4 regions of the Pseudomonas arsenicoxydans genome follow, and region 4 is predicted to be linked to each of the others. Evidence: riboswitches for the same ligand, from Rfam matches in the RefSeq annotation. Region 4 holds a riboswitch; each other region holds the start of a gene.
What was found. A riboswitch is a leader RNA that binds a small molecule or an ion and turns the genes downstream of it on or off. The one in region 4 is predicted to bind fluoride.
Positions count from the first base shown of each region.

Region 1 (8,290 bases), 1.1 Mb from region 4:
GATCAATATCCTCTCGGCGGCGCGGATGTTCCTCTTTGGTGCCCGAGACGTGTGGTTCGTGGTGGCGTTGCCGGTCTACCTGAGCACGGTGTTTGGCTGGGACTTCTGGTTGGTTGGCGGCTTCTTGGCGGCCTGGGTCATCGGCTATGGCATCGTGCAGTCGTTGGCCCCGAACATCACCGGAAAGAAGCACGGCCACGTCCCTGATGGGCGGGCTGCCTTCGTTTGGGCAGCATTGCTGGCGGGTCTGCCTGCAGCAATAGCCCTCGGTCTCTCGGCGGGTTGGTCGCCTCACGTTGTGTTGCTGGGTGGGTTAATGGTGTTCGGCGTGCTGTTCGCGGTGAATTCCTCGCTGCACAGCTATCTCATCGTCTCGTATGCCAAAGAAGACGGGGTATCGCTGGATGTGGGTTTCTACTATATGTCCAACGCCTTGGGCCGATTGCTCGGCACCGTGCTGTCCGGCTGGATTTATCAGAGTTACGGATTGGAGGCCTGTTTGTGGGTTTCCTCGGTCTTCGTGCTGCTGGCCGCTCTAATTTCTATCGCCTTACCCAGGCATGCCGAGGCGATATGAAGAAGTTATGCTGAGATAATTGCCTTGCTCTCGAGATCCAGCTTGCAAGTCGCGAGAGGTTAACCGAGGGAGAATCAGTCCCCATTTCCGCTGAAGAAATTTTAGACCTAACAATTCCTAAGGCATATGGCATTGCTCATACCCTAGCCGGAAGGTTTCATAAAATGACTCATTCGCATGATGGTCATGCTGACGTACCCAAGAGATACGACAAGGCTTTCGGTCTTGGTATAGCGCTAAATTTCGGTTTTGTTTTAATCGAAGCGTTCTATGGCTGGAAAATTGACTCACTGGCTCTCTTGGCGGATGCGGGCCATAACCTTAGCGATGTGGGAGGATTGATTCTGGCTTGGGCGGCGTTGGCCGCTACACGCTTACAGCCAAATGATCGGCATACCTTTGGTTGGCGACGGGGCTCGATTCTCGCTAGTTTTATCAATGCGTTTGTTTTGCTGATTGCGATGGGATCGCTTGGATGGGAGGCGTTTCAACGCCTGCAGGCTCCGGTGGCGATAGCTGGTGTAACAGTGATGCTCGTTGCTGGTATCGGTATTTTGGTCAATACCATTACCGCTTGGCTGTTCATTTCTGGAAGCCGAAACGATCTAAATTTGCGCGGAGCTTTCCTTCATATGTCAGCCGATGCTCTGGTATCGGTAGGCGTATTGCTGGCAGGGGCGTTGTATCAATGGAAAGGTTGGAACTGGATTGACCCGGTAATTAGTTTGGTGATTGCCGTTATTATCGTCGTTACTACTTGGTCATTGTTTCGTAAATCCCTACATTTGCTGTTTGACGGCGTTCCCGATCAGGTCAATTTGCCTTCGATACGTCAATATCTCCTGAGTCAGCCAGGCATCATCGATATCCACGATTTGCATGTGTGGGCTATGAGCACGACGGAGGTTGCGCTGACTGCACATTTGGTTATGGCGTCATTGCCGGATAGCGATCAGTTGTTGCGGGATGTAGCTGAAGAATTACGTGAGCACTTCGAGATCACTCATTGCACTCTGCAACTGGAGCGCGATCTAGGCTGTTCGTCAGGTTGTAACGGGCTATAGAAGCTGGGGTGTTATTTACGTTCTACCTGAATGAATGATCTGTCTAATCGTCAACCTGCCGTTTGTGGGCCTGGATACACGGGTGCAAAACCGCCGCCCAATGTACGGAAATTAGTTGTCTGGCCTTGGTATAACCGTGCGGCCACCGACAGTACCTCGCCAGCATAGGTGTAGTTACGAACGTCGAACCTCAGCACTTGGGCCTTAGTTTCATTTGATAGCGTTCGTTGACCAGGCAAGATCAAGGCTTGGGCAACATAATCACCGGCGAGAATCTCCTTCCAGACCCGCTGAGTGAGCTTGTCACCACGGTAGGCAGCCCGGCTGCCAAATCCGGCGCAAGGTTTGAAGAACAGCCCCCGGCGCTCACGCCATAGGCGCTCTGCATTTTCTGCCGTTACTATTTCTGTATGCGGAATGCTGGTCAGTAATAGATCCTGGGTAGTTTGTGGCACCCCCCATGCTTTCAATCGCTGGGCATCGCAGAGTAAGGCCAGATTGCGCTTGTCTGCGTACAAGGAATGGGCTCGCGGATGTGGTGTGAGTAGCGTGGCTCGTTCAAGGTAGGCTTGGCGTAGCGTGGCGTTGCCAACTGCCTCAAGAGAAAAGTCGGTCAACCGGTTGTAGACCATGTCGATGGCCAACTGGTCATGCCAAAGTAAACCATCCCTCAGGTTGAGCTCAGAGGGATCGATGATCACAGCTTCTAGTCCATTACGCTGGAACAGCTGTTGGAACAGCAGAAACTCTGGGTACAGGTACTGTTGCTCGGGCGCCTCATCGACAATGGCGATACTGCGCAACGGTTTATCCAGGCCGTACTGTGACCACTCCTGACGAAACATTGCAATGATTTTGCTTTCAAACGTTTCGGCCCTTGTCGATGGTGGCAGCAGCTGTTCTATCGCCGGGCAGCAGGCGTGCTGCGCTCGTGACAACACGGCATTGAGCATTGCTCCACCAGCATTGGTGTTGATCTCGATCAGGCCGAAATTGTTCTCAGTGACATGAAAGTCATACCCAAAGAACACTCCCTTGACCCCACCCGGGTCATGTCGTGCGATAGTAGGAGAGTGAGCTAGCACTTCCTCTCGGTAAGCCGGGAGTGCAACGACTGATTCGACCGCGCGCACGACCTGCGCCATGCGATCCAAGTGGGCCGGTGCGATGAAGACCGGATGGGCGGCGAATAGATGAGGGCAGCGTTGCTGCACAAGCTCAAACAAACCTGGCTGACCGAGCGTCGACTCCAGAGTCTCGCGCAGGGCATTTTTATCCAGACTGATGCAAAAGCACTGGCTGTTGAGGGTTTCTATAGGCACCCCTGCCAGAGCCGCCGCAGCGGCTGCCGACGAAAGAAACGCCGCGTCATTGTCGGACAAGGGCATAACCAATTTAGGCATCGCCATTTCCCATAGGGCTTTGAGACTTGACGGGCCGAGTCCCTAGCCCGAGCCTGTCATGGTTTGAGGCGGGCACAGTTGGGCCTCTCAACACCGAGTGTGTCTGGACGTCCAGAAGCGGCTTACCTCAAGCACTGAGCCACTGTTCGACCTTGTCACGGGTCGGGATGCCACCTGAGTGAACAACCTTTCCATCAATCACGACACTTGGCGTGGACATTACCCCGTAGCTGACGATCTGTTGCATGTCTTCGATTTTTTCCAGTTTTACGGGGACGCCTTTCGCACTCGCCACCTGTTCGATGATGGCTACTGTCGATTTACATTTTGCACAACCGGAGCCCAGAACCTTGATGTCTTTCATAAAAACCTCGGTAGGTGGATTACAAAGTGAAGTTGAAGACGTAACCAACGATCAGAATGCCGACGGCTACGACCCCAATAAAGGTGGCTATCAGGCGAACTTTCAGCACCTTGCGCAAGATCACCATCTCAGGAAGGGATAGAGCGATGACACTCATCATGAAGGCCAGCACAGTGCCCAATGCCGCGCCCTTTGCGAGCAGTGCCTGCACAATAGGAATGATGCCAGCCGCATTGGTATACATGGGGATGCCTATAAGAACCGCGAGAGGTACCGACCACCATGCTTCTTTGCCCATGAAACTGGCCATGAAATCCTCAGGCACATACCCGTGAATGCCTGCGCCAATGGCTATGCCGGCAAGGATGTAAGGCCATACTTTCCCGACGATTTCACGCACGCTGGTAAACCCGGCATTTATTCGCTCATGCAGCGGCATACTCGTGTCCCCGGCGGTTGCCTGGATCTTGGGCATATTACGAACCCAGTCTTCCAGATGGGCCTCCATTTTCAGGCGCCCGATGACCCAACCAGCAACAATCGCAATAAACAAACCCAGGCTGAGGTATAGCAGCGCAACTTTCCAGCCGAACAGGCCAAGCAGCAGTGTCAGCGCTACCTCATTCACCATGGGCGCAGAAATGAGGAAAGAGAAAGTCACCCCTAGTGGCACCCCGGCTTGAACAAAACCTATAAATAGAGGAACGGCTGAACAGGAACAAAAGGGGGTAAACACACCCAGAGAGGCCGCCATTACATTGGCCATACCCTCGCTTCGCCCCGCCAACAGTGCGCGGGTGCGCTCAGGGGTGAAGTGGGAGTTGAGCATACCCATCAAGAACACGATGCCGGTCAGCAGCATCAGCACTTTGGGCGTGTCGTAGAAAAAAAACTGTAAGGCGCCTCCAAGGTGGCTATTACGATCAACCGGAATCGCTGCGACCAAAGCCTCCGAAATGGGAATCAGGGCCTCATACAAACCAAACCAAATCAGTGCGGCTACTGCTAAGAAGAGGCGGGGATTCCGCTCAGGCCAGCGCACAATCATTTCGCTCATGTCCACTACTCCTATGGTGTAGACGCACTAGGCCTCGGACGGATCGCCAAGAAAGGTTGCGATCTCATTGACTGTGCTGCGTGCTGTGCGTGTTACACCGATCAGCGTGGCGGAAGCCGAACCTGTCCACTCGCCGTAACCGACCAGCCACAGCCTTGGCTCTTCGGTCGAGTGGGTACCTTCGACATCAACGCGGCCCTCGGTGTTGATCACCCCTAGCGTATCCAGATGCTGTAGGGCTGGTCTGAATCCAGTGCACCAAATCACCACGTCCACCGCAGATTCGGAACCGTCGACCCAAATCACGCCGTTGCGAGTGAAACGTTCAAAAGGGCGTACAGACTTGAGGACGTCGCGCTCACGGGCTTCGACAACTGGCGGCACCATGACAATGTCACCCAGTCCACCAACGGGCTGCTCAATGACGCGCCCCTCCAGTTGGGCTTTCCAGCGCTCGGTTGCGCGCTCGAACAGTACCCGCCCATCCACTTCGTCCGGTAAAAACAATGGTTCGACGGGGGTCACCCAGGTGGTCTCGGCGACCTTGGAAACCTCGGCCAAAATCTGTGCCCCTGAATTACCGCCACCCACCACCAACACCTTCTTGCCCTCGAACGGTTGGGCGTCGACATAGTGCGCGGAGTGCAACTGCCGACCGGCGAATAAATCGGCACCTGAGTAGTGAGGGATGTAGGGATTGCTCCAGGTGCCTGTAGCGCTGACCACAACCCTGGCATCCCAATGCCTGTCGTCAGAACGAACCCGTAAACCAGACGCCATATGCTCCACAGAAGTGACCCGAACCGGGCGCTCGACAGGAAATTGGTAGCGCTGCTCGTACTGGTTGAGGTAACCGATCACATGGTTGCGCGAAGGGTAACCCTCTTGCGTGGGGGGCATCATCCAGCCAGGGATCGAACTCCAAGTGGCTGGGGAGAATAGATGTAGCGAATTCCAGCCGTGTCGCCAGGCACCACCGGGTTCTTCCTCCGCATCGAGGATAACGAATGACAATTGAGTTCGGCGTAGGAAATACGCTACCGCCAAGGCTGACTGGCCCCCGCCGATAATGACTACATCTAGCTGGCCACTGATCGAATGAGTCATGGGGAAGCCTTAGGTCGGTGCTGGGCGGTCAGTATAGCGACTCAGGTTTAAATCCAACTGATCTAGCTCATATGTTGGGAATGCTGATCGACATTTATTGAATGCTTCGATTGACGGCATTCAGTTTTGGATTCCCGACCGTATAGCAGCTTGAATGTTTGACCGCCGCTGCTATAGGATAAAAGCAGGAGATGGCATTCCTCCTTTAACCGCCTTTGTGCTGATGATGCCTACGTGAACCCTGGACAGGGTGCGTAGGTGTGTCTCCCTGTCCTCCAATTTAGGACAGGATCGTGACTCAAAACCTCATATCAGCTCCCTCTCTTAGTGCGCGGTTATCCGCACCTCCTCGGCGACATCAGCCCAGAGGAGACATGCAACCATGCTGAAATCACTTCTGGTCATCGCTATAGGCGCATCACTGGGTGCTTGGTTGCGTTGGCTTTTGGGCATGAAGTTAAACGCCCTGTTCCCCACGATTCCTCCAGGCACGGTGGTCGCGAACATGGTTGGGGGTTACATCATCGGTCTGGCCATCGCCTTCTTGGCCGCATCTCCCACCCTTAGTCCAGAGTGGCGTCTCCTGATCATCACGGGTTTCTGCGGCGGACTTACTACCTTTTCCACGTTTTCAGCCGAGACAGTCGTCCTGATTCAGGAAGGCAAACTGCTCTGGGCGTTCGGCTCGATTTCATTGCACGTCGTAGGCTCGTTAGCAATGACCGCTGCCGGGCTTTTGACTTATCAAATGATTGGCACGCGCTGAGGAGATGAAAATGAAAGGTTTTCTCGTGATTTTCTTTACTCAACAGAACCGTCGTTATCAGGGAAAGATGCTTGGCGACTGGATCGTAGATTTAGCCAAAGAAATGGGACTGCGTGGTGCGACCCTTTCTACAGGTATCGAGGGTTTTGGGCACACTGGTCGGCTGCATTCCTCACATTTTTTTGAACTGGCCGATCAGCCCACCGAAATTCGCATGGCTATCACCGAGGATGAATGCGAAAGGTTGTTCAAGCGATTGGAGGTTGAGGAAATCTCCGTGTTTTACATAAAGACCCCAATCGAGATGGGCACCGTTGGCAAAAAGGCCAACTAGCCCGGCCCCACCCTAGACCTTCGGAGATACGAACATGAGCTATGCAGACGTCCCAGCTGGTAACGCAATCCACGATGACTGAATCGCCCCGGATTCTCTAAACACCTTGCAAGCTCATTACGTAACGCTTTTCAAACTCTACCGGTGACAGCTGATTGTTGAAACCATGGCGGCGTTTTGCGTTGTAGAACATCTCGACGTAGTCGAACACATCGCTAGGAGCATCCTGCCGCGTGGTGCAGATTTTTCGCTTGATCCGCTCTCGCTTTAGAAGCTGGAAAAAACTCTCGGCTACTGGCCGGAAACCGCAACGGCGGTAGGCGTTAGGCTGCGAAAAAATGGTACGTGCGAGGTGGCAGCGCCTCTGGGTGCGTAATCGCATGAATTTGACCACCCATTTGCATTCGACACTGACCAGTGTTTTGCATCGGATTTGAACAGACCGCCTAATGGGCACGACCGGCCAAAACCGACCCAGGCTGTGTGAAATCGCTTGCAGTTGTCTACCCTTCTAGTCGTCGAACTGGTATCGGGGACTGTCATGAAACGACTCATTGAAGGTGAGGCCCGCACGGAAGTGACGCGAGTTGCAACCGATGTGTGAATTGCTGGCCATGAGCAGCCGGTTGCCTACGCAACTGACGCACTCGCTCGCCGCTCTGGCAGCGCATGCCGGTGGCGAAGGTCACAATCGTGATGGCTGGGGTGTGGGGTTTTACCGGGGACGCGATGTTGCCCTGTTCAGGGAGCCTACTGCCGCCAGTGACAGCGAGTTGGTAAAACTCTTACAGAACCAAGGGCCCAGCACCAAGTTAATCGTTGCGCATCTGAGGCATGCTACTCAGGGGGCGGTCAACTTGGCCAATACGGGGCCATTTGCCCGTGAACTCAGGGGGCGTATGCGTATATTTGCCCATAATGGAAATCTGCGTGGCCTCGCTCTATCCGCCGAGTTCGACGGTGGCTGTTATCAGGCCATAGGGGAAAGCGATTCCGAACAGGCTTTTTGTGCGTTGCTGGCACGCCTGCAACTGATGGAGATGCAGTACCCGGAACTGCCCTCCCTGCATGAGCGTCTGGCCTTGATTGGCCGTTTTGCTGCTGATTTGCGTCGGCTTGGCCCGGCCAATTTTCTTTATAGCGATGGTGATGCGCTATTCGCTCACGCTGATCGACGTTTCAACGCGCTGAGCGGCAAGGTAGAGGCGCCAGCCCTGTACCACTGGCATTGCCCTGTCCCCCATACCTTGTTGCAGGATGAGGCAAGCGGCGAACAGCGGGTGAGCTTCATCGCAAGCGTGCCGCTCAGCGAAGACGACTGGCGGCCAATGGCGGAAGGCGAAGTGATCGCGCTGCACGACGGTGCAGTCGTCGAGACGTTATTGCTCGGCAAGGGCAAGAACGATTTGTAAAACGTCAGCAAGCGCAGATCAAACGCCGAGGTACAGCCGCAGATTTCCCACGATCACGCGCAGCATGTACACAGCCCCAAGCTATTCGCCCCGCCTTTGCCATTAGCATTTGCCTGAACCTGGGGTTTGTATTGGTCGAGGGGGTCTATGGTTGGCAAGTGAATTCCCTGACCTTGCTAGCAGATGCCAGGCATAACCTCAGTGAT
Region 1 covers NZ_LT629705.1:3,500,463-3,508,752, forward strand. Annotated here, with positions in the region: gene arsJ (organoarsenical effux MFS transporter ArsJ) at 1-577, shown strand, start outside; gene BLQ41_RS16405 (cation diffusion facilitator family transporter) at 742-1,641, shown strand; gene BLQ41_RS16410 (hypothetical protein) at 1,692-3,044, opposite strand; gene BLQ41_RS16415 (thioredoxin family protein) at 3,172-3,408, opposite strand; gene BLQ41_RS16420 (permease) at 3,428-4,465, opposite strand; gene BLQ41_RS16425 (ArsO family NAD(P)H-dependent flavin-containing monooxygenase) at 4,493-5,572, opposite strand; fluoride riboswitch at 5,751-5,812, shown strand; gene crcB (fluoride efflux transporter CrcB) at 5,955-6,338, shown strand; gene BLQ41_RS16435 (DUF190 domain-containing protein) at 6,349-6,672, shown strand; partial or broken gene BLQ41_RS16440 (IS3 family transposase) at 6,770-6,982, opposite strand; gene BLQ41_RS16445 (class II glutamine amidotransferase) at 7,269-8,084, shown strand; gene BLQ41_RS31390 (cation diffusion facilitator family transporter) at 8,243-8,290, shown strand, end outside.
Region 1: linked by a shared signal. The riboswitch ahead of crcB (fluoride efflux transporter CrcB) and the one ahead of crcB (fluoride efflux transporter CrcB) in region 4 are both predicted to bind fluoride.

Region 2 (8,290 bases), 1.4 Mb from region 4:
TCAATCAAAAGAGCTGATCCGGCGAACGCCAGATTGCCAATGAATAGACTCATGGTGAAGCCAATGCCGCACAACAGTGCTACGCCGTAGAGCTGTATCCAGGTACTCCCTTCCGGCAGCTTGGCCAAGCCCATGCGAATGGCCAGAGCAGCCAATAGGAAAATACCGACCTGCTTGCCCACCAACAGACCCAGAGCTACGCCCAGCGGAACCGGATCGACCAGGTTCTCCATCGAAATACCAGCCAATGAAACACCCGCGTTGGCGAAGCCAAAAATTGGCACCACAGCGAACGCCACCCATAAGTGCAGTTTCTCTTCGAGAAAGAGCAGTGGAGATCGGGCTTCTTCCTCGGGCCTGCCCATGGGAATGCACAGTGCCACAGCGACACCCGCCAGCGTGGCGTGTACGCCCGATTGCAGTACGAAGAACCACAACACGCCCCCGACCAGGAGATACGGGAACAACCGTCTTACGCCCAGTCGATTCATTGCGATCAGAATAACCAGGGTCGCAAGCGAGGCCAGCAACATCGGCATGGAAAGGCCAGTGGTGTAGAAAAAGGCGATGATGACCACAGCACCCAGGTCGTCAATGATCGCCAAGGCGGCGAGGAATACCTTCAGCGAAGTCGGGACTCGCTTACCCAGCAGCGATAGGACGCCCAAAGCGAATGCGATATCGGTTGCGGCTGGGATAGCCCACCCTTTCAGGGTCTCAGAATTACCCCAATTGATTGCAATGTAGATCAGCGCAGGAACAACCATGCCGCCCAAAGCACCAAACCCCGGCAAGGCGCGCTGGCCCCAAGTGGAAAGCCCACCGGCCAGCACCTCTCGTTTGATTTCGAGGCCGACCATCAGGAAGAAGATCGCCATCAGGCCATCATTGACCCAATGCTCGACAGACATCCCCAACCAGACACTGTGCAAGGCTGCAAAATAACCTTGCGAGAGAGGCGCATTGGCGACAATTAGGGCCGCGAGTGCTGCGCCCATCAGTACAAGACCGCCAGCGGATTCCGACGATAAGAAGCGAGCCAGAATCGCGGCTGCTCTAGGGGTTTCTGCGGGAGTTCTACTGTGAGTCATCAGTGTCCTTGTGCTTTGATCTAAAGCAATTATTTTAACATCCGAGGTTTATCAATATGGCTGGGCAAATAGCCTGTAACAGTTATTGTCCCAGGCTAAGATCAGCCTCAACCATGTCCCACTATGGCTCTGGCACGAGCCGTACGAAGTTTTACTCACGAGGTTCATCCGTCCCCTTCGAGCTGATCGACGTTCAACCGTGTCATGGCTTTTTGGCTATGACCAGCAGCCCTGCCACGATCAGGCCTGCACCGGCGATCATGCGTAACGTGATGACCTCTCGAAGCACCAGACCGGCGAGCAGCATGGCAACGACCACGCTGCCTTTATCGATCAGTGCCACCGTGGCGACATCCCCTACCTTCAGTGCCTTGTAGTAGAAGATCCACGACAAGGCAGTGGTAACGCCAGACAGTCCTAGCCAATACAGATTTCGGCTTGTGATGTTGGCCACTTCCTGTGTCGGAACAGCTCAGGCCGCGAATACGAGTACAAAGGCACACACGAACAGGGTGGGAGCTGTTAGACCAAGCTCAGCTGTAATGCCTGCGAGTCTCATCTTGGCGATCACAGAAGTGAACCCGGCAAAAAAACATTGAGATGAAGGCATAAGCCACCCATTTTTCCATGCGTGTGTTTCCCTGAACATTTGATGTTCCAAGCGACTGAGAGGCCAATCACAAATCACTAGCCCCTCAGTACCTAATCCCGGCTGACGCAGTCAATCTGGCCGAAGAGCTATTTGGGGATATACGCCGCTACCGACTTACGAATCTCTTCCCGCGCCTCTTCCGCGCTCCCCCAACGCCCCATCTTCACCCACTTACCCGGCTCCAGTGCCTTGTAGTTTTCGAAGAAGTGCTGGATCTGTGCGAGGAGTAACGCAGGGAGGTCTGAGCACTCCTTTACGTCGCTGTACATCGAGTTGAGTTTTTCATGAGGCACTGCGATCACCTTGGCATCCGCTCCGGCTTCGTCGGTCATGTACATCACACCAACTGGGCGACTACGAATGACAACGCCTGGCGATACCGGATAAGGGCAAATCACCAGAACGTCCAAGGGGTCGCCATCATCGCTCAACGTATTTGGAATGAACCCGTAGTTGGCCGGGTAGAACATCGGTGTGCTGAGGAAGCGGTCGACGAAGATCTGCCCACTTGGCTTATCCACCTCGTACTTGATCGGCGAGTGGTTTGCAGGAATCTCGATAACGGTAAAAAAGTCATCGGGAATCGCGTTACCAGCTGGAATGTCCGTGTAGCTCATGCTCATATCTCCAAGCTTCTATGAAAGGCTAAGGCCGCTGACGTTTTTGCCTACGGATAAACGTGATTCGATTATTTACGCTGACCAAACCAACAGATTTACCGGCTATAAGACGAATGACTTTCTGATCGCATCCAAGTCAGTCCAAGGTTGCGAAAATTGCGAGCTGACCTCCCCACAGCCAGAGCCGTGGGCGAACGGTTGATTACTCAATGTCTCGGGCTGCTGCGCCGCGCACTTTCTACAAATGACAATGCCGCTCTGGATTCTCCATTTCCTGTTCCAGTCGACTAGCTTCTCGGACGGGGTCATTACGTCTCTCTCGTTTCAATCTGGTTGACAGCAAATCGGTGGCTATCACCGCATAAACGCATCATGTCCTGCATAAATGGCACGGCTTCCCAGATGCTCTTCTATTCGCAGAAACTGATTGTATTTCTCGACCCGCTCCCCCCGGCATGGAGCTCCTGTCTTGAGATGGCCAGTCCCCATGGCGACAGTCAGGTCAGCGATGAAGCTGTCAACCGTATCCCCGCTACGATGAGAAACCATCGCTCCCCAATTTGCCCCGTAGGCCATTTCGATGGCGGCTTTGGTCTCAGTCAGGGTTCCGATTTGATTGGGTTTGATCAGTACGGCATTGGCGACGTTTTCTGCGATTCCTCGCTGAATCCGTTCGACGTTGGTGACAAATAGGTCATCTCCAACCAACTCTATACGGTCACCCAGCGCAGCATTCAATTGCTTCCAGCCCGACCAATCATCTTCCGCGAGTCCATCTTCCAGTACCGCAATTGGGTACTTATCGACCCATGAGGAATAGAGGCTAATCAGCTCTTCGGCATCGACTTTGCGACCTTCCGAGCGTAGATGGTAAAGACCGTTTTCATAAAAACCGCTGGATGCTGGATCGATAGCGATCTCGATCTGAGATCCAGGGGTGTAACCAGCCCTTTCAATTGCCTGAATGATCAGCTCAATGGCGTCTGAGTTTTTCTTGAGTGCCGGCGCAAAGCCGCCCTCATCTCCGACCGCTGTTGAATAGCCGGCGTCCTTAAGCACCTTTTTCAGCTCGTGGTACACCTCAGCGCCCCATCGCAAGGCTTCCTTGAAACTGCCAGCCCCTGTAGGTGCAATCATGAATTCCTGAAAGTCAGGGCCTTGCCAGTTGGCATGAACACCGCCATTGAGAATATTGAACATCGGAACGGGCATTCTTGCTGCCTGGTCACCGCCGAGGTATTGGAACAACGGCACGTTCATGGCAGAAGCCGCTGCCCTTGCAACGGCGAGGCTGACGCCCAAGATAGCGTTTCCTCCAAGCCTGGATTTATCAGATGTTCCATCCAACTTAATCATCAGATGATCTACCTGTTCCTGATCAGTTGCATCCTGGTCTCTCAGAGACTCAAGTATCTCGGTATTCACATTGCTAACGGCCTTCAACACTCCTTTGCCGGAATACCGCTGTGTATCTTCGTCACGCAACTCAACTGCTTCGTGAACGCCTGTAGACGCACCGGATGGAACCGATGCCCGGCCCCGAGCTCCGGACTCCAAGGTGACGTCGACTTCAACGGTAGGGTTACCGCGTGAATCGAGAATTTCACGTGCGTGAATAGCCTGGATTTGCGTTTTCATTGATCTTCTCCAAGGAGCGATTCGGGAACGTCATTAACCATGTGAATACTACCGAGCGCCCACACCGCGACTGCGATCAGAAGGCCGCCAGCGAAGGGTCGTAATGGCGAATAGGAGATAAGTCGTTTAACGAAAGCTCCGAGCTTATGGGTGGCCGTCGCAAATAGCAGGCCCGTAAGGCCAAAGACAATCCCAGCTGCCACCAAAGCCATGACGCTCCACAGCTGCACCGGAACCACTTCGCCAATGACGTAATGCGTATGAACCACTCCCCAGGCTTGCCCAACCTGGTCAGCAACGATTGCCGCAACCACGCAAGGGAAAAGCGCGTCGTAACGCATACGTCCGATGGCCAGCACTTCAAGTCCGAACAAAGCTCCAGCGAGGGGGGTGCCAAAGGCGGACGCAAAACCAGCGCTGATGCCGGCCATGAGAATCACTCGACGATCTTCGCGACGTAGCCGGAAGACATGCGTCAGTTGATCGGCAAGAGCGCCGCCCATTTGCACCGCCGCACCCTCACGTCCCACAGATGCACCGAAGAGGTGGGAAACCACGGTTCCGATCAGCACCATCGGCACCATGCGCAAAGGCACGATCTTCTTAGGATCGTGGATCTCATTGATGATCAGGTTGTTTCCGGCATCAACGGGTTTGCCTATCAAGTGATACGCAAGTCCCACGGCAAAGCCAGCCACTGGCAGGAGCCAGATCACCCAGGGATGGGTTTCTCGCCACTGGGTGGCGTGATCCAAAGAAAGGAGGAATAACGCAGAGGCAGAGCCTGCCAAAAGAGCTACAAGACCTGCAAGCGCAAGCCATTTCGCTATATAGGGCAGTAAGTCGAGTTGTTCCGGTCGTCGAAATTTAGACATTTGGCCAGCCACGAAAAGTAAGTGGGCCTGACCAAAAAAGGATTTTGAGCGCGATCGCCTACAGACCTGGTTTGATCAGGTTTCTGTAGGCATCATCAGCTGCTACGGGCACAGCGGTTGGTTAATGGAGGAATGCCATCTCCAGTCGGTCGATCTTAGCTAGCCGTGGCCAAAATGTAAAATCGTGTTACAGGATCAGCGCCCATTGCAAGGATGCCTGAAGCTTTAGCTTATGAAAGGAGACCGAACTAGGTGGTTTTTTTGCCGACGACGCCCATCTCAATTGGTGTCTTTATGTAAAACACCGAGATTTCCTCAAGCTCCAATCGCTTGAACAACCTTTCGGACTCGTCCTCGGTGATAGCCATGCGAATCTCGGTAGGCTGATCCGCCAGCTCAAAAAAGTGCGAGGAGTGCAGCCGACCAGTGTGCCCAAAACCCTCAATGCCCGTAGACAGGGTCGCACCACGCAACCCCATGTCCTTCGCCAAATCAACAATCCAGTCGCCAAGCATCTTTCCCTGATAACGACGGTTCTGTTGGGTAAAGAAAATCACTAGAAAACCTTTCATTTTCATCTCCTCAGCGCGTGCCGATCATTTGATAGGACAGAAGCCCGGCAGCCGTCATCACTAGCGAACCCACAACGTGTAATGAAACTGAGCCGAGCGCCCAGAGCAGTCTGCCTTCCTGAATCAGGGCAACTGTTTCTGCCGAAAATGTAGAAAAGGTGGTAAGTCCGCCACAGAAACCCGTGATGATCAGTAGACGCCACTCAGGACTCAGAGTGGGGGATGCGGCCAAAAACGCGATAGCTAAGCCGATGATGTAGCCCCCAATCATGTTCGCAACCACAGTGCCAGGGGGGATTGTTGGGAACAGGGCGTTTAGCTTCATGCCCAAGAGCCAGCGCAACCAGGCACCAAGTGACGCGCCAACAGCGATAACTACAAGTGATTTCAGCATGGTGGGCTCACCCCGTCAGACCTAGACCAAACAGGTAGCAGGTAAGCACAACAAGGAAGTGGCGACTGGGGTAGTAGGATCATAATCCTGTCCTAGATTGGGGACAGGAAGCGGATACACCTACGCACCCTGTCGAGGGTTCACGTAGGCATCATCAGCACAAAGGCGGTTAAAGGAGGAATGCCATCTCCTTTTTTCATCCTATAGCACTGACTGTAAGACTTTCAAGGTACAACGAGTTCGTATGGACTGGCTTATTGAGTTTTGACACCGCAATCGAGCGCTATGATGGCGCCCAGATTCGAGGTGTATCTCAACCGAGCCCTAGTCTACGCGGCGCAAATCGCGAGGGAATACCATGACATGACGATTCGCGACCTTTTTTCCGCCCTCGGCTTTCGTAGACGCAGATCCGTTTGCAGTCTTCTTTTCCTCATCGTCATAAATGTCTAATTAAATGCGGAACGCATGTGCATGAACATAAACAGCAAGGGTGACCGTCGACCGTTTTTTATATTCCTCATCTTTTTGCGCCTGGGACTGACTTCATTTGGCGGCCCCATCGCACACTTGGGGTATTTCCGCGATGAGTTCGTCACGCGCCGGCAATGGCTCACTGAGCGTAGCTATGCTGACTTGGTTGCGCTTTGCCAGTTCTTGCCGGGCCCCGCGAGTAGTCAGGTTGGTATGGCGCTGGGACTCTCTCGTTCGGGCTACTCTGGGGCGCTGGCCGCCTGGGCGGGTTTCACGTTGCCCTCGGCCATCCTTCTGATCCTGTTTGCGTTAGGTATTTCCAACTATGGCGATATCATCGCGCCTGGCGTACTGCACGGCCTGAAAGTCGTGGCCGTTGCGGTGGTCGCTCAAGCCGTATGGGGAATGGCACGGAATCTATGCCCAGATGCGTTGCGTATCACGATCATGGCGATTACGACGTGTGTGGTGCTGTTGGTTCCGTCTGCATGGGGGCAGATCGGCTCAATTGCTATAGCTGCTTTTGCCGGCTTGCTTTTATTCAAACCAGCTCGCGCCGCCGAACATGATCCACTGCCCATAAAGGTCGGTTACCGAGCAGGTTTGTTCTGGTTATCACTGTTTTTCGCTTTGCTGGTCGGCTTACCGATAATGAGCCAGATGCTACTCAATCAGACGCTCTCCATGGTAGATGCATTTTATCGCGCCGGGTCTCTGGTATTTGGTGGAGGTCATGTGGTGTTGCCATTGTTGCAGGCAGAAGTAGTGCCCTCAGGCTGGGTCAGCAATGAAACCTTTCTTGCCGGGTATGGTGCGACACAGGCTGTTCCTGGGCCGCTTTTGACGTTCTCTGCATTTCTTGGTGCTTCGATGAGCGCCGAGCCCTCTGGCTGGGTCGGCGGGTTGATTTGTTTGCTAGCCATTTTTCTGCCGTCGTTTCTGTTGATCGTTGGTACCTTACCGTTTTGGGAGCAGCTGCGACGCAGCGTACACATCCAAGCTGCGTTGCTTGGGATCAATGCGTCGGTGGTTGGTTTGCTTCTGGCAGCGCTTTATCAGCCTGTATGGACGAGCGCGATCCTTAAGCCACAGGACTTCGGTTTGGCATTGGTGTGCCTAATCGGTCTGATGTTTTGGAAGCAACCGCCATGGTTAGTGGTGATCGGTGGTGGTGCAGCCGGATGGTTGCTGAGTGTCGTGCTTTGACAGTCTTTGAAATTCCGTAGGGCTTTCTCGTCTACTTGGAATGCCCTTCCATAGCATCCTTACCATGGTCGGAGAGTTGGGCGTCAAACCACTTGTGCAAGGCCGTCACCAAGCTGGCATCCGACGTGTTGTAGATCAGCTCTGCGCCGCCCTCAACATCCTGGTAAACGATAGAGATTTGTCCTGGTTTGGCGGTTTTTAGATCGGCGAGACCTGGCATGTCGTCGCCATGGATGCGGGAAGGGCCTGAGAAGTCGCCATTCAGAAACTGCTTGCGGATCTCTTGCAGGTGCTCGCGAACTAACTTCACTTGGTCGGCGTCAGTGGATTTCTTGACCACAACCTGCTGCATCCCGCCTTCGGCGTTTTTCGTAAAAATGTGGGTCGTTGCTGCTAGGCTAAATGGCATTACCTCTTCGCCGCGTTGGGATACTTCTGCTTCGCGCTGCGCGTCGGCTATCGTCGTCATATGAGCGGCTTGGTTCATTTTAGAGTGATCCATAGTTTGGGCAAAAGCGCTTCCGGCGAAAGCAACGATGACGCCCAAAGTAATAGCGATTTTGCGCATGATTTTTCTCCGAATTGACGTTAAATCGATCCTATGATGTGACGACCGTCCATGGGTATGATCCGAATCATATGAAGAAAGTAAATGACGCATTGGACTGGCCGGCTTTGATCGCCGCCCAACCATCAGTTGCTCTCATCCCAGAGACACTGCGTGTGTCGGCCAAGCAGGTGGATACCGATACTCGCGAGACGCTTTTT
Region 2 covers NZ_LT629705.1:3,180,004-3,188,293, reverse strand. Annotated here, with positions in the region: gene nhaA (Na+/H+ antiporter NhaA) at 1-1,091, opposite strand, end outside; gene BLQ41_RS30880 (EamA family transporter) at 1,294-1,545, opposite strand; gene ppa (inorganic diphosphatase) at 1,830-2,360, opposite strand; gene eno (phosphopyruvate hydratase) at 2,718-4,001, opposite strand; gene BLQ41_RS14870 (chloride channel protein) at 3,998-4,876, opposite strand; fluoride riboswitch at 4,956-5,028, opposite strand; gene BLQ41_RS14865 (DUF190 domain-containing protein) at 5,125-5,448, opposite strand; gene crcB (fluoride efflux transporter CrcB) at 5,459-5,842, opposite strand; fluoride riboswitch at 5,981-6,042, opposite strand; gene chrA (chromate efflux transporter) at 6,317-7,522, shown strand; gene BLQ41_RS14850 (aspartate carbamoyltransferase) at 7,554-8,090, opposite strand; gene BLQ41_RS14845 (Crp/Fnr family transcriptional regulator) at 8,162-8,290, shown strand, end outside.
Region 2: linked by a shared signal. The riboswitch ahead of BLQ41_RS14870 (chloride channel protein) and the one ahead of crcB (fluoride efflux transporter CrcB) in region 4 are both predicted to bind fluoride.

Region 3 (6,269 bases), 1.1 Mb from region 4:
CGTCAAATGCGAGCATCACTTTTTCGGGCTTTTTATAGCTATTGGCTGTGATCAAGATGGGCCGGTGAATTGTTCGCACGACAGCTTCTATCTGGCTACCAAGGGTACGCGTACAGCGTGCGCTGTCTTCTCCCACTCTTCCGATCACCAATAGCCGAATATCCTCCTGAAGGTCGCTCAGACTTTCTACCAAGTGGCCGTGGCGCTGCTTCAACTCAGGAAAACCAGCACCGGAGATGACAGTTCGCTCCCTGGCTTTTTCAAGCATGTGCTGGCCCTGCTCCAGAGCGAGCCTGGCACGCTGGGCATCCAACGTAGCCAGTTCCTCCAGCAGGTGTTCTCGACTGCCGAGGCCAATGTTTCCACTCAGGTCAGCTGCTGCAGGGTATTTCTCTTCATCCAATACATGCAGCAAGGTCAGTGGCGCATCTAACTGTTGCGACGCCCATGCTGCGTAGTCGCAGACCGCTAGTGAGGATTGTGAGTTATCAATGCATGCCATTACGCGGGTCATTATCGATCTCCTTAGTGGCTCATGAGCTTGTCGATGGCGTCAGGTTTGTCATGCACGCCAAAGCGGTCAACGATGGTGGCGCTGGCTTCGTTCAGACCCAGCACCACAACTTCAGCGCCTTCACGGCGGAACTTGATCACCACTTTATCCAGCGCCGCTACGGCAGTGATATCCCAGAAATGGGCTTGGGTCAGGTCGATGGTGACTTTCTTGAGTGCTTCCTTGAAGTCGAAAACGTTGGTGAATTTTTCAGCCGAATTGAAAAACACCTGACCCACCACGGTGTACGTCCGGTGTGAATTTTTGGCATCCAGGCTGGACTGGATGTCGAGGTAGTGGCCGATTTTGTTCGCAAAGAACAGCGAAGCCAGCAGCACGCCCACCAGGACACCATAGGCCAGGTTGTGCGTTGCCACGACCACCACAACGGTGGCGACCATAACAATGTTGGTCGATAGCGGGTGCTGCTTGAGGTTACGCAGAGAGTCCCAACTGAAGGTGCCGATGGACACCATGATCATCACGGCGACTAGCGCAGCCATAGGGATTTTAGACAGCCACTCACCCAGAAAGACGATGAGCAGTAGCAAGAAGACGCCGGCACAAAGTGTCGACAGGCGGGTTCGGCCACCTGATTTTACGTTGATGATTGACTGGCCGATCATGGCACAGCCTGCCATACCGCCAAGCATGCCAGCGATGATGTTGGAGATGCCTTGGCCCTTGCATTCGCGGTTTTTGTTGCTGGTGGTATCAGTCAAATCATCGACGATGGTCGCGGTCATCATGGACTCGAGTAGGCCTACAACTGCCAGCGCTGCTGAGTACGGGAAGATGATGCGCAGAGTTTCAAAGTTCAGCGGGACTTCAGGCCACAGGAAAATCGGCAACGTGTCCGGCAGTTGGCCCATGTCTCCCACGGTGCGGATATCCAGACCGAGGTAAATGGCAATTGCGGTCAGGGTCAGGATACAGACCAGCGGCGAAGGAATCAGCTTGCCGATCTTCGGTACATACGGGAACAGGTAGATGATTCCAAGGCCCACGGCGGTCATGGCGTAAACATGCCAGGTGACATTGGTGAGTTCAGGCAATTGCGCCATGAAAATCAGGATCGCCAAAGCGTTCACAAAGCCAGTGACCACCGAGCGCGAGACAAAGCGCATCAGTGAGCCCAGCTTCAGGTAACCGGCAAGTATCTGAAGCACCCCACACACTAGGGTGGCTGCCAGCAAATACTGTAGCCCGTGCTCTTTAACCAGAGTAACCATGAGCAGTGCCATGGCGCCGGTTGCCGCTGAGATCATGCCCGGACGTCCGCCGACGAAGGCAATGACGGCACAGATGCAGAAGGAAGCGTAAAGACCGACCTTGGGGTCGACGCCGGCAATGATAGAGAAGGCAATGGCTTCCGGGATGAGCGCCAGAGCGACGACGAGACCCGCGAGCACGTCTCCACGGACGTTGGAAAGCCACGTTTGTTTAAGTTTTTGCAGCATAGAAATATCCAAGGCAATGCACCGCACGCACACCAGGCGAATGGCGAGCGCGTCGATACGAATTCAAATTGTGAGGATTATTGGACTGTGTGCTTTGGGTGTAAGAACCGGGCATACAGCAGTACGCACCGCGAGCGAAACAGGCGGGTGCGAGGTGTTGCGAGGGGGCGTAGCGCTAAGGCGGCGTAGGCTGCCAGTAGCTCGTTTGGAGTACAGTCATGCTGATGTACCTGTAGCTCAAAGGGTATGCGGATTCGGAAGTATATAGCGAAACTATCGTCGATTGCGACCTGCTATCTCGCGTTGGGTGGATTGCTTTGAGAAATGCCTTTTGGCAATATCAGCCGCCTGCGCGCCTTTTTGTCAGTTCTCCATCCCTCTCAGTTGGGAACTGCGTTGTTAAGGAGCGCAGGTAAAACCCGGCCAAGTGCCGGGTTTTATTCGCTGGTTAAATTTTAACCAAAGAAAAACGGACCTTTTTTTTAGTGCCTGTAGGCGACCAAAGGTCTGCTACGTAGCAGGCGAACCTTGGTAATCGATAGACCGTAGAAATTTTACGCAAAATGTACGGGGCTTTGAGGTTGAGCATCCGATACTGAGCGGCGGTAATTTGGTCGGCTACTTTCTATGTCTGTGCGGAGCTCGAGGGACGGGCCAAACAGCACCGAAATGGTGCCGAATTCTGCCTACGAAAATAAGCAGGTTGGTGCACATGCCGACGCGGCACGCCGGGCTATTTCATGCGGCGCGCAGGCAGCAAGTTGTGAGCACTTAGGGCCCAATAAATCCACATCACATTTATCGAGGAACGCAACTGTATTTCATGGGCTCGCTCACCGGTCATATTCCTCTTTTGTCTACAAAAACGGCTAGTGATCAATCCGACTTCCTGCATGCAAGAAAAGAATGCAGTGCTAGAGTTATGGCAGGAGATGGCATTCCTCCGTTGACTGCCTTCCGGCTAGTGATGCCTACGCATATATCCCTTGTGGCCGCGTAGGCTTTGCCTATCTGTCCATGACTATGATTAGGGGCAGATGCTATGACCTATCTGTTGGCGCTGATGCGTTTCTGATCCAGGCTGCCGGAATTCACTGCCCCTCCCGAATACTCAGCAAATGATGATAATGCGAGTGGTTTCAGACGCTGCATGTGGGTCAGTCAAAATCAGCCTCCTGGGTCAAAAACACATTAACGCCAATACGCGGTGGCTAATAAAAACAGAAATGAGTGGGTGAACTGAGTGTTGTGGATCAACTCGCCACTTTCAAAATCGGTGGTGGCCGAAGTCCGCCAGAAACAGATGACCATCCCTAGAGCGAACCGATTGTCGTGTGAAATAGCGCGGCAACCAACGTTGATGGCAAAATGCCTACATAGGTGTATTGGCTCTATTCGGTACCAAGCCTATGACAGGTGTGCCGTTAGATGAACAGTACAGACGATTTTCGCTTCCGCTCCCACCAGTTATTACTCGAGCTCGACGCAGCTACCAACCACATCATGATGCTGGTGTCGGCGCGGCAAGTCTCAGGCTATGCATGGGAGGAAGCTGCTAGTCGCCAAAAGCTGGCGTACGAAGCTTGGGCAGCTTTTCTTTATGCACCTTCACCTTCACCTTCACCTTCACCTGAAACAGACCCGATTCCGTCGCTCGACGGACGACCGGCGGGGAAGTTGTGGACCCTAACGGATTAAGAGCATCTTCTCGTGCAGCGGGGAGGGGATTCATAATCTCTGGAGCTATTCCATGAATCAGAAAGAAGAATTTTTAGCCAAAGCGCTAGAAATACATCATGAGTACGAAGTGGCAACAGCAGTCATTCGCGACATGATGAGCAAAAGCGTAGCCATAGGCCCTGAATGGGATGCTGCGGTCGCGCGGCAGCCGGCAGCTCTTGATACATGGATGGAGTTGCCACGCGGGTACGGCGATTTCACGGCGGATGACTAACTGCCTGGAATTTCCACTGATATCAGGTCATGGGCATTCACAGCCGTCGTGCAGCCACCTGCTGCTGTTCCTAGTTCAACGCTTGTTGCACTGTTTCGACAATGCGCCTTAGGTAAGTGAATTCGTGGTTCTCCTCGACCGTCTTTCCATCGAGCGCGTAATGGCACTCATCACCGAACAGCTCCGTCAGCAGATGGCTGTGATGCCAGCACTCGTTTGAACTCTCGATGTTGCGTAGAACATCAATTTCGTCCCAAAGCTCGCGCGCTTTACCTTTGCTCAGATCGCCCAGTTCCCAGTCGTGGCGGCTGGTCTGTTGTCGGCGGCGCTGGACGATGCACCTCTTAGCAAAGGCATGCAGCGCATTGCCGCTGAATACCGTCGAACTGATACCGCCATCCAGGCAGTTCAGGACATAGTCCCATCCGCAGTCGGCGACGAACTCCGCGACGGTGCGCGGGCCCATGCCGCCCCAGCAAGCATTCCAGCTCTTGTCCCAGCAGTTGATCGTGACCTTGCCTTGGGCGGGTCTCGTAGTTCGGGTTGGATTCGGTCGGGATAGCCCGGCGGCCGAAGTCTTCAAGAAATACGCTGATTGGGTCGAGCCGCGGTGCGCCGGTGATCACCAGCTTCGTGACCGTCGAGCGCTCAACCTTGAGTTCGGCCGGTTTGTTTTCTGTGGGCATGGGAGTCCTATGCCGGGGCATGCGCGGGCGGTGGAGAGTTTGATCGGTTCAGCTACAGTAGAGCGATTAGCTACTGGAGGTGGGTATGGAGTGCTTTATTTGCGGGACTCGATCGACCGAACTCGATCCGTCGGGTAATTACTGGCAAATTGTTTGTCTAGGGTGTAGCGAATACAAAATCACCAGAACCGCTATTCAAGAAATGGAAAACCATTGATTGATATTCGACGTTGAAAGGGCACATGAGTGGCTGAATTCATTTTTCGGGAGTGGGCATATACCTGTGATTGATAGAGGTAACGCGGTCCGTCTCGCAAAACATTAGGCAGCCTTTGCCCGGTGTTCAGCGCCTCGCCACGGATCATTCTCCCGGGCGAGCGCTGCCATTGGCGGCGGGCAAACTGATCTAGCTCACGTTGAGGGGGCGAGTTCATATATAACGTCAGATGCCAGCTTCGTGATGGCCTTGCACAAGTGATTTGACGCCCAACGCTCCGACCATGCTAAGGATGCAATGGAAGGGCACTCCAAGTAGACGAGAAAGCCCTAAGGAGTTTGAAAGACTGTCAAAGCATGGCACTCAGCAACCATCCGGCTACACCGCCACCGATCACGACCAACCATGGCGGTTGCTTCCAAAACGTCAGAGCGACTAGGCACACCAACGCCAAACCGAAGTCCTGTGGCTTAAGGATCGCACTCGTCCATACAGGCTGATAAAGCGCTGCCAGAAGCAAACCAACCACCGCCGCATTGATCCCAAGCAATGCAGCTTGGATATGTACGCTGCGCCGCAGTTGCTCCCAAAACGGTAACGTACCAACGATCAATAGAAACGACGGCAGAAAAATGGCTAGCAAACAAATGAACCCGCCGACCCAGCCAGAGGGTTCGGCGCTCATCGAAGCACCTAGAAATGCAGAGAACGTCAAAAGCGGCCCAGGAACAGCCTGCGTTGCACCATACCCGGCAAGAAAGGTTTCATTGCTGACCCAGCCTGAAGGCACTACTTCTGCCTGCAACAATGGCAACACCACATGACCGCCACCAAATACTAGAGACCCGGCGCGATAAAATGCATCTACCATGGAGAGCGTCTGATTGAGTAGCATCTGGCTCATTATCGGTAAACCGACCAGCAAAGTGAAGAACAGTGATAACCAGAACAAACCTGCTCGGTAACCGAGCTTTATGGGCAGTGGATCATGTTCGGCGGCGCAAGCTGGTTTGAATAAAAGCAAGCCGGCAAAAGCAGCTACAACAATTGAGCCGATCTGCCCCCATGCAGATGGAACCAACAGCACCACACACGTCGTAATCGCCATGATCGTGATACGCAACGCATCTGGGCATAGATTCCGTGCCATTCCCCATACGGCTTGAGCGACCACCGCAACGGCCACGACTTTCAGGCCGTGCAGTACGCCAGGCGCGATGATATCGCCATAGTTGGAAATACCTAACGCAAACAGAATCAGAAGGATCGCCGAGGGCAACGTGAAACCCGCCCAGGCGGCCAGCGCCCCATAGTAGCCCGAACGAGAGAGTCCCAGCGCCATACCAACCTGACTACTCGCGGGGCCTGGCAAGAACTGGCAAAGTGCGACCAAATCAGC
Region 3 covers NZ_LT629705.1:3,510,299-3,516,567, forward strand. Annotated here, with positions in the region: gene BLQ41_RS16460 (universal stress protein) at 1-514, opposite strand, end outside; gene BLQ41_RS16465 (SulP family inorganic anion transporter) at 526-2,013, opposite strand; fluoride riboswitch at 2,933-2,994, shown strand; gene BLQ41_RS16470 (hypothetical protein) at 3,442-3,711, shown strand; gene BLQ41_RS16475 (hypothetical protein) at 3,764-3,967, shown strand; gene BLQ41_RS30925 (C2 domain-containing protein) at 4,038-4,433, opposite strand; gene chrA (chromate efflux transporter) at 5,220-6,269, opposite strand, start outside.
Region 3: linked by a shared signal. The riboswitch ahead of BLQ41_RS16470 (hypothetical protein) and the one ahead of crcB (fluoride efflux transporter CrcB) in region 4 are both predicted to bind fluoride.

Region 4 (8,290 bases):
GGTGGACACCATCGCCTCAAGCGACGGTGTCAGGAAGGTGTGTTGCCCGGACGGTTACGATAGGGGTTCCTTTATTAGTGTCTTATCGACCGTTGCTATCTCAGCCACGTGCAGCAAGGGAAAACGATGACAACGCGCAAACTGACCATTAAAGACTTGCAGTTGAACGTTTCGATCAGTGGTCAAGGTTCGCCCCTGCTCCTGCTCAATGGCTTGGGTGGCTTGATCCGTACCTTCGATTCGCTGCGCGAAGAACTTGGGGACTTCATGACCATTACGTTGGACATGCCAGGAGTCGGCAAATCGCAAATGCCCCGCTGGCCGATGCGTCTGCCGCGCCATGCCGACTTGATCGCCGAGATGCTGAAGCAGTTGGGAGTCGACCAAGTCGATGTGTTCGGCGTGAGTTGGGGCGGTGCATTGGCGCAAGAATTTGCCCTGCGTCACCCGAGCATGGTGCGCCGGCTGATCCTCGCGGCGACCTCCGCCGGCCCGGTGGTGCTAGTGAAGCCCGCCGACATCTTGGAGTTTTTTGGTAGAAGCAAAAGTGCCAAGTCCCGCAAGCAGGAGGGATCCCGCAATTCAATCCAGGCGCTGCTGCGTTTTGGAGTAGTGAAAGGCATGCTCTCCGTTAATCCGCGAACCTACTACTATCAGCTCGCTGCCTTGGTCGGCTGGACAAGCCTGCTGCGGCTGTTCCGTCTGCGCCAACGCACGCTGATCCTCACTGGCGACCGCGACACCTTGGTACAGATGTACAACGCGCATATCCTGCGCCGCACCATCCGCCGTGCCGAAGTGCACGTCCTGGAGGGTGAGGGGCATTTTTTCGTAGTCACCAGTGCCCAGCGAACTGCCGAACTGATACGAGAATTCCTCTGCCAGCAGCACGATGATGAAGAACCGGCGCCGATGATTGCCAGCGGCAGGCCAAGGCCACGCCTGCTCTAATCCGGGAAGTTGGCCGCCAATATTGCTGCACCCTAGGGTCTCGATACTCCTGGTACATCCATATTTATCTTGCGCCAGAAAGCTTCAGAGAAACTGTAAGCCGAGAAGGCAATCAGCCCCAAGGCCATCACCATCAAAATCAGCCACCCAGCTGGTAGATTCTGACGTAGTGCCAGTCAGTACAACTGAACGGCATTACCTTCGGTGGAATTCGTGTTCTTAGTATCTTGAATATCCAGCCGTCGCTGCTATAGGATGAAATCAGGAGATGGCATTCCTCCTTTAACCGCCTTTGTGCTGATGATGCCTACGTGAACCCTGGACAGGGTGCGTAGGTGTGTCTCCCTGTCCTCCAATTTAGGACAGGATCGTGACCTCTATTCTCATATCAGCTCCCTCACTCCGCGTGCGGTTATCAGCACCTCCTCGGCACTACTTGCCCAGAGGAGACTTGCATCCATGCTGAAATCACTTCTAGTTATCGGCGTCGGCGCATCCCTCGGTGCTTGGTTGCGCTGGATCTTGGGCATGAAGCTCAACGCGCTGTTCCCTACGATTCCCCCAGGCACTGTGGTCGCCAATATGGTCGGGGGCTACATTATTGGCCTCGCCATAGCATTTTTGGCCGCATCTCCCTCGCTAAGCCCTGAGTGGCGTCTGCTAATCATCACGGGGTTCTGTGGGGGGCTGACCACCTTTTCCACTTTTTCAGCTGAAACAGTTGCCCTGATTCAGGAAGGCAGACTGCTGTGGGCGCTCGGCTCGGTTTCATTGCATGTCGTAGGTTCGTTGGCGATGACGGCTGCCGGGCTTCTGTCCTATCAAATGATTGGCACACGCTGAGGAGATGAACATGAAAGGTTATCTAGTAATTTTCTTTACCCAGCAGAACCGTCGTTATCAGGGAAAGATGTTGGGCGAATGGATCGTCGACGTGGCTAAAGAGATGGGGTTGCGCGGTGCGACCCTCTGCACAGGAATTGAAGGATTTGGGCACACAGGGAAATTGCACTCATCGCACTTTTTTGAGCTGGCGGATCAGCCGACGGAAATTCGAATGGCTATTACCGAGGACGAATCCGAGAGGTTATTCAAGCGATTGGAAGCTGAAGAAATCTCTGTGTTCTACATAAAAACTCCTGTCGAGATGGGCACCGTCGGCAAAAAGGCCAATCCCCCGAATCCTTCCTGACTCCTTGGAGATAAGACGGCCTATGGGATCAAGTTCATATCGCGCAGTTTATCGAACACATCGAAAAATGCTTGATCGCTCGCTTGGTAGGCGGTGTAACCCATAACCCGGCTCTTTGACATATCCGTGACAACTTCGATTGGTCGACCGAGGTCAGCGTCGGTGTGCCACGGGAGATCAGGCGCCCGATATCGGATTCTTTCAAGCCGTGTTCCGCTACGATTTGCGACCAGGCAACTTGATCGTCAGCCATTTGCTTTTCAAGTGGCGAGAGGGTGGCGGGGTAATCGGCCGGAGGCAAGCCGAAATATTCGGCGATTCTGCTCCACATCCATTTCCAACGGAATATATCGCCATTGGTGACATTGAATGCTTGATTGGCCGCAGCCGGTGTGGTGGCTGCCCACATTTGTTGTTTCGCCAGCTGACGCGCGTCGGTCATATCGGTGAGGCTGTCCCGCTGCATCCTTGATCAGGGAAACACAAAAGGGCGACCGGTTTGTTTGCAAACGGCATTCCTAGAATTTTTTTTGAGGTGACAGATTAGCCTTCAGAGATTCGCATTGCTAACCAAAGATAAATTGAAAAAGCTGAAGATTGAGTAGATTTAAGTGTTTTACATAAAAAACCATTAGATATCGGCTCGTTTAGCAAAAATGCAAGCTAATCAAGCCCTTGTTTAGCCCCGGCATCTTCGCGCGAAGGTCGATTCAGCTCAGTTTGGATACTAATCGATTGCCAGAAATCTTAGCTCACGAGCAGTGCGCCAACTTCTCGCGCCAGCCTGGGTGGAAAGCACAGCGCGATTAACCTGAACCTCAGCGTGTTAGCCTCTATTTTGCTGGCTTTAGTTGACCTCAATGCGTTTGTATTGACGTCCGTGACAAATTTTTTGGCCAAGCAGTTAAATGACCTGACTACCGAATTTGCACGAGAATGTCCGGGACAAATGTGAGACAAAATAAATCCATCGAATTAATTAGTATTTGTTTTCGAGAAAATAAAGTTAATTTCAATAACCTAATCAGCTATTTAGCGCAGTTTGAGCATAAATTAGTGAGCAGGCTGTGAGTGTTTGATCGGATCCAATGACTTATGCATGCTACGCTGCGTTTGTGCGTTGCTAAACTGAAATTTTCCGATGTACTGATTACCATTGAAACCAGGAGGTTAACAAATCATGGCGTCTTAGTATCAGAGACGCGTGTGTGTGGAGTTTAATTTTATGTTTTTTTAGATTTTTCAGCCTCTTGCGTGGCTACAACGCCATTACTCTCTCTGCTAGCAAAATAATTTAATTCTATAGGCTTTTTATGAAAACAAGAAATATTACCATTGCTACTAGGGCAACGTTAAGTTTTGGCATTATTTGTCTGCTTCTCATCATCTTGAGTATTACCGTTTCATATAAGCTAAATGATCTCCATACATCGGCTTCTGAACTTCAACACGATTGGCTGCCTAGTGTAAAACAGGCCGGCAAGATAGAAATTGCAGCGATGCGTTGCCGCCTGGATGCTAGGCGCTTCGTTATGGACAATGATAGGCAGAGTGAAGCTTCAATAAGTGAAATGAACGCGATGAGAAAAGACTTGGCCGAGGCTACTAAATCTTACGCGCCATATGTATCAAGTCCAAAAGAAAAAGAAATTTATGATCGAGTTGTAGCCAATGTTGCCGCGTTTCAAGCCAAAAATGATGAGCTTTTGCCTTTGAGCAAAACAAGCTCTGAAGAGGCGCTAGCATTGTTTATTAGAGATAATTCTAAGCCGCCAGCGGTGGTACTTCAGTCCTCTATAGAAGAGTTGATTGCTCTCAATGAGCTAGGTGCAGATCATTCAGGACTGGTCGCCGATGAAGGTTTCAAAAGTGGCATGACGATCACCATAGTGCTGAGTGTTATGGCTTTGTTTGTTACACTATTGGTGGCGTTAGTGTTTACCAGAAGTATCACTGTTCCCGTTCTATCTCTCTTGGGTGTGACGCGTAAAATTGCAGACGGGGACTTGCGCACTCAAGTGGTAGTTACTGGGGCGGACGAAATTACCGCTCTGCAACATGCAACATCAGCCATGCTGTCCAACCTAAAAAGCACAATTCAACATATATCTGACTCTTCTGGTCAGCTTGCTTCAGCTGCCGAAGAGATGAGTTCCATAACCAAAGAATCCAATGAAGGTATTCAGCGCCAGACCATGGAAACTGAGCAAGCCGCCACTGCAGTTAACGAGATGACAGCCGCTGTTGAGGAAGTCGCCCGTAATGCTGTCTCTGCCTCGCAATCCACTCAAGCATCTGAGTACTCTGCCCAGACAGGTAAAGAGCGAGTCGGGCAAGCCATAACATCGCTTGAAAAGCTTAGTTCTACTGTTGGACGAACTGGTGTGGAGGTCAAAGGCCTGGCTAATCAAGCACAAAATATTGCTAGTGTTCTCGATGTGATTCATTCAATCGCCGATCAAACCAATCTTTTGGCTCTAAACGCGGCAATTGAAGCGGCGCGCGCAGGAGAACAAGGTCGGGGGTTCGCAGTGGTAGCCGATGAAGTCAGAGCTTTGGCACATCGCACCCAGGCTTCTACTCATCAAATCGCGCAGATGATAGAAGATATACAAAAGGGATCATCGATGGCTGTGCAATCGATGAAGCAAAGTAGCGAGGAGGCTGAGTCCACACTGTTGATTGCTCATGAGGCAGGTATCGCTTTACAGCAAATTACAGTCGCAATTTCTGATATTAATGAACGTAACCTGATGATAGCCACTGCATCCGAAGAGCAGGCGCAAGTTGCCAGATCCGTAGATGAAAATCTTGTGAGTATTCGGGATTTATCTATACAAAGTTCAGCAGCTGCACATCAAACATCCGAAGCAAGCCACGAATTGTCGAAGCTTGCTATTGATTTAAATAAACTGGTTGCTCGGTTCTCGATTTAGAACGGATGAGCTAGAAGGCGTTAACTAACTTCTTATAGCGCAATAAGAAATGGAGGCTTTCTTGCTGAAATATATCGCGGTGTCTGAACTACGTTTAGGTATGTATATACACGAGTTTTGTGGCTCCGGTATAGAGCATCCTCTTTGGAAAAATGGATTCTTTCTACAGGATCTGCATGATCTGCAACGAATCTATGATTCGAAAGTTCTTGATCTCTGGATAAATATAAGCAGAGGTGTCGATATAGAATCTCGTTCGGTTGATGAGCCGCCTCCTTTTGCAGCTCCTCAGTCGGCTCTAGATCAAAAGGCAAAAGTTGTTACTTATTTTGATCAGGAGGTCTCTCTCGCGTTAAAGCTATGCGCTAGATCTAAGGCCGCTGTTGAAAAGATGTTCAATGATTTGCGTATGGGACGGGTTACTGAAAATCCCCAGGTCACTGAGTTGGTAGGCGAAATTTTCGATTCTGTTTCAAGGCATCCAGATGCCCTGATAAGTTTAGCTAGATTAAAGACTTCTGACGAGTACACCTACATGCACTCTGTTGCTGTATGTGCGCTGATGATTGCTCTAGCTCGTGAGATGAATTTATCTCCCGATTTGGTTCGTGAAGCAGGCCTTGCTGGACTTATGCACGATGTTGGTAAATCTATGATACCCATCGCGATCCTGAACAAACCCGGGAAGCTATTAGACGGAGAATTCGAGACTATGCGTAGGCACCCTGTGGCAGGCGCGCATATGTTGCAAGGAAACCCCCACTTCACCCCACAGGTGCTAGATGTTTGTCTTCACCATCACGAAAGATTCGATGGAAGTGGTTATCCGCATAAGCTGGTTGGATCGCAAATTAGCTTGCTTGCAAGAATGGGGGCTATCTGTGATGTCTACGACGCCGTGACTTCTGATAGACCCTATAAAAAAGCGTGGGGGCCCGCAGATTCGATCCACCGAATGGCAGAATGGCAAGGGCATTTCGATTCGAATATTTTTCATGCATTCGTCAGATGCGTTGGAATTTACCCGGTCGGATCACTTGTTCGTCTTGAAAGCGGAAGGATAGGCGTTGTATCGGAGCAAAACAAAAATGCCCTTTTGACGCCTAAGGTAATTGTTTTTTTCTCTACTCTGTCCAAGAAGTCCATTCCTCAGGCTATTGTTGATCTTGCAATATTGGTCGGGCAAGACCGTATTGTCCGCCGCGAAAGTCCTGAACGTTGGAAGTTTAAGGACATAGACCAACTATGGTCAGGCCTATCATCCGTTAAAAAATCTCACTTTGATTAAGTAGAGATTTTGTTGTTGAAGGGTAGGGTTTTCCTAATGTGTAGTGTTATTGATGCTATAAATGGGCTTGGTCGGATTGCAGAGTGATCGGCTATGTTTTTCTGATGTTGGTAGAAGGGCGGATCGCGTGTTCGTTCAGGAATTTGTTCATCCGATCCAACGACGAAGGGGCACGACTACGATGCCACGGATAGTTGTTTGGCGGAAAATCAACGGCATTAAGCTCACCATAGTGGTCTGACCAGTCAGAAACTCGATTTGCGCAATTTTTGTTGTGCCAGGATTGACTGGTTCAATACATCAGTAACTATATTTAATTGAGAAGCAAGCCTAATTGCTAGTTTTGTAGGCCGTTGGCTGAAGATTTGAAAAAACCGCCAGGTTGAAAAAGACGCAGTTGGATTGGCAATAAGTGTTAGTCGGCTGGCTTGTTCGATCAAATCATCGATAATTTAGTTAGCAAGCTTTGAAAGCATTTAAGACTATTGGATCCATGATTTTGAAAAAAATTATAATTGGTAATCGCTTTCTTAGACTAAAGTCTCATGCGTTGAATAAAACATAAAAATCATGGAGTTAGAGTTTTTTTTATTTTTATTTTTGATTTTCTGCGTAAATAAAAATGTCCCTATCATGTATTTCTTACATTTTCTTTGTGGTCGTGATATCAAAGTACCACTAGATGTTTCTGTCGAGATAAATCAGTCAAGACAGGAGGAGCGAGAATCATTGCTACAAGCAAAAGTCTAGTATTAGCATTTTCCTGCGTCTCGCTCCTTGAGTGCTATCGCTCGTGCACTCTTGCCTATTTGCGGACAGAGGCAACTGATCCTTAAGAGGGCTAGAATGGTCTAAATAACAGACGTTTTGTTATTGACTCAATAAGCGGGAAATTTAGGTGAAAGTTACGCTGACTGTACTCTTGCACCAATTTACTGTTGGAGGATTTTTTGACAATTAATATTTCTCGGTTGATGACTTTGTGTGCGGCAGGCTTGGTCGCGACAGCCGTTGCTTTTACCATATTCATGTATACCCAAATTAACATTCTTGATGCTATGGGACACAATAGCGAGCGGCTGGGAAACGCCCTAGAGTCAACCCAGAAATTGCGCTACGACAGTGCTCAAATTCAACAGTTTTATACCGATGCCAGCCTGACCCAAGACCATGAGCCAATTGAAGACGCGCAGCAACATTACGCGTCCTCTCTTCAACTGCTTGACGAAGTAATCTACTTGGTTCCGAGCCTCTCTGACCGTAGTCAGGCTTTGCGCATTCCACTTGAGCAGCTTAATAGCACCGGCAAGCTGATGGTGCAGGCCTATGCCCGTAATAAAACTGAGGGCGATAAAGTCATGGAGGACTTTGACCTACGTTCAGCGAAAGTTATTGCCGATTTTTCCGCTTTTAGTGAGCCATTGGACAAGCTGTATCGTCAGCAGATGAGCGACAGCCAAGCTGAGCGTAAAAGCATTCAGGTCACCAACCTCATAGCATGGGGCACGGTATTGATAATCATGCTCGGGGTGTTGTGGTTGATTGCCAGTAGGGTGTTACCTCCAATGCAGCACTTGAGGAATGCTCTGAGTGCGTTGAATGACGGGAGTGGCGACCTGAGCCACATTATCGAGTCAAATCGTAATGATGAGATTGGCCAGGTCGTTGGACTGTTCAATGCTTTCCTCGGAAGCCTACGCATCAAAATCACTACAGTTGCAGATGTTTCAAAGGGGTTGGAGCTATCTGCCGAACAATTGCTGAGTGACGCCGGGGCGTCTGAGAGGAGTGCTACGGATCTACAAATCGAAGTAGAGCAGGTAGCGGCGGCGGCCAATCAAATGGCTAATAACGTGCAAGGTGTTGCCACCAACGCTCAAGCTAGCGCGGCCCAAACTCAAGATGCTGATAGGCAGGCACAAG
Region 4 covers NZ_LT629705.1:4,590,978-4,599,267, reverse strand. Annotated here, with positions in the region: gene BLQ41_RS21545 (alpha/beta fold hydrolase) at 127-951, shown strand; partial or broken gene BLQ41_RS30545 (DUF1206 domain-containing protein) at 984-1,115, opposite strand; fluoride riboswitch at 1,207-1,268, shown strand; gene crcB (fluoride efflux transporter CrcB) at 1,411-1,794, shown strand; gene BLQ41_RS21535 (DUF190 domain-containing protein) at 1,805-2,143, shown strand; partial or broken gene BLQ41_RS21530 (NAD-dependent dehydratase) at 2,164-2,657, opposite strand; gene BLQ41_RS21525 (methyl-accepting chemotaxis protein) at 3,457-5,079, shown strand; gene BLQ41_RS21520 (HD-GYP domain-containing protein) at 5,141-6,367, shown strand; partial or broken gene BLQ41_RS31015 (NAD(P)-dependent alcohol dehydrogenase) at 6,483-6,637, opposite strand; partial or broken gene BLQ41_RS31425 (hypothetical protein) at 7,342-8,055, shown strand.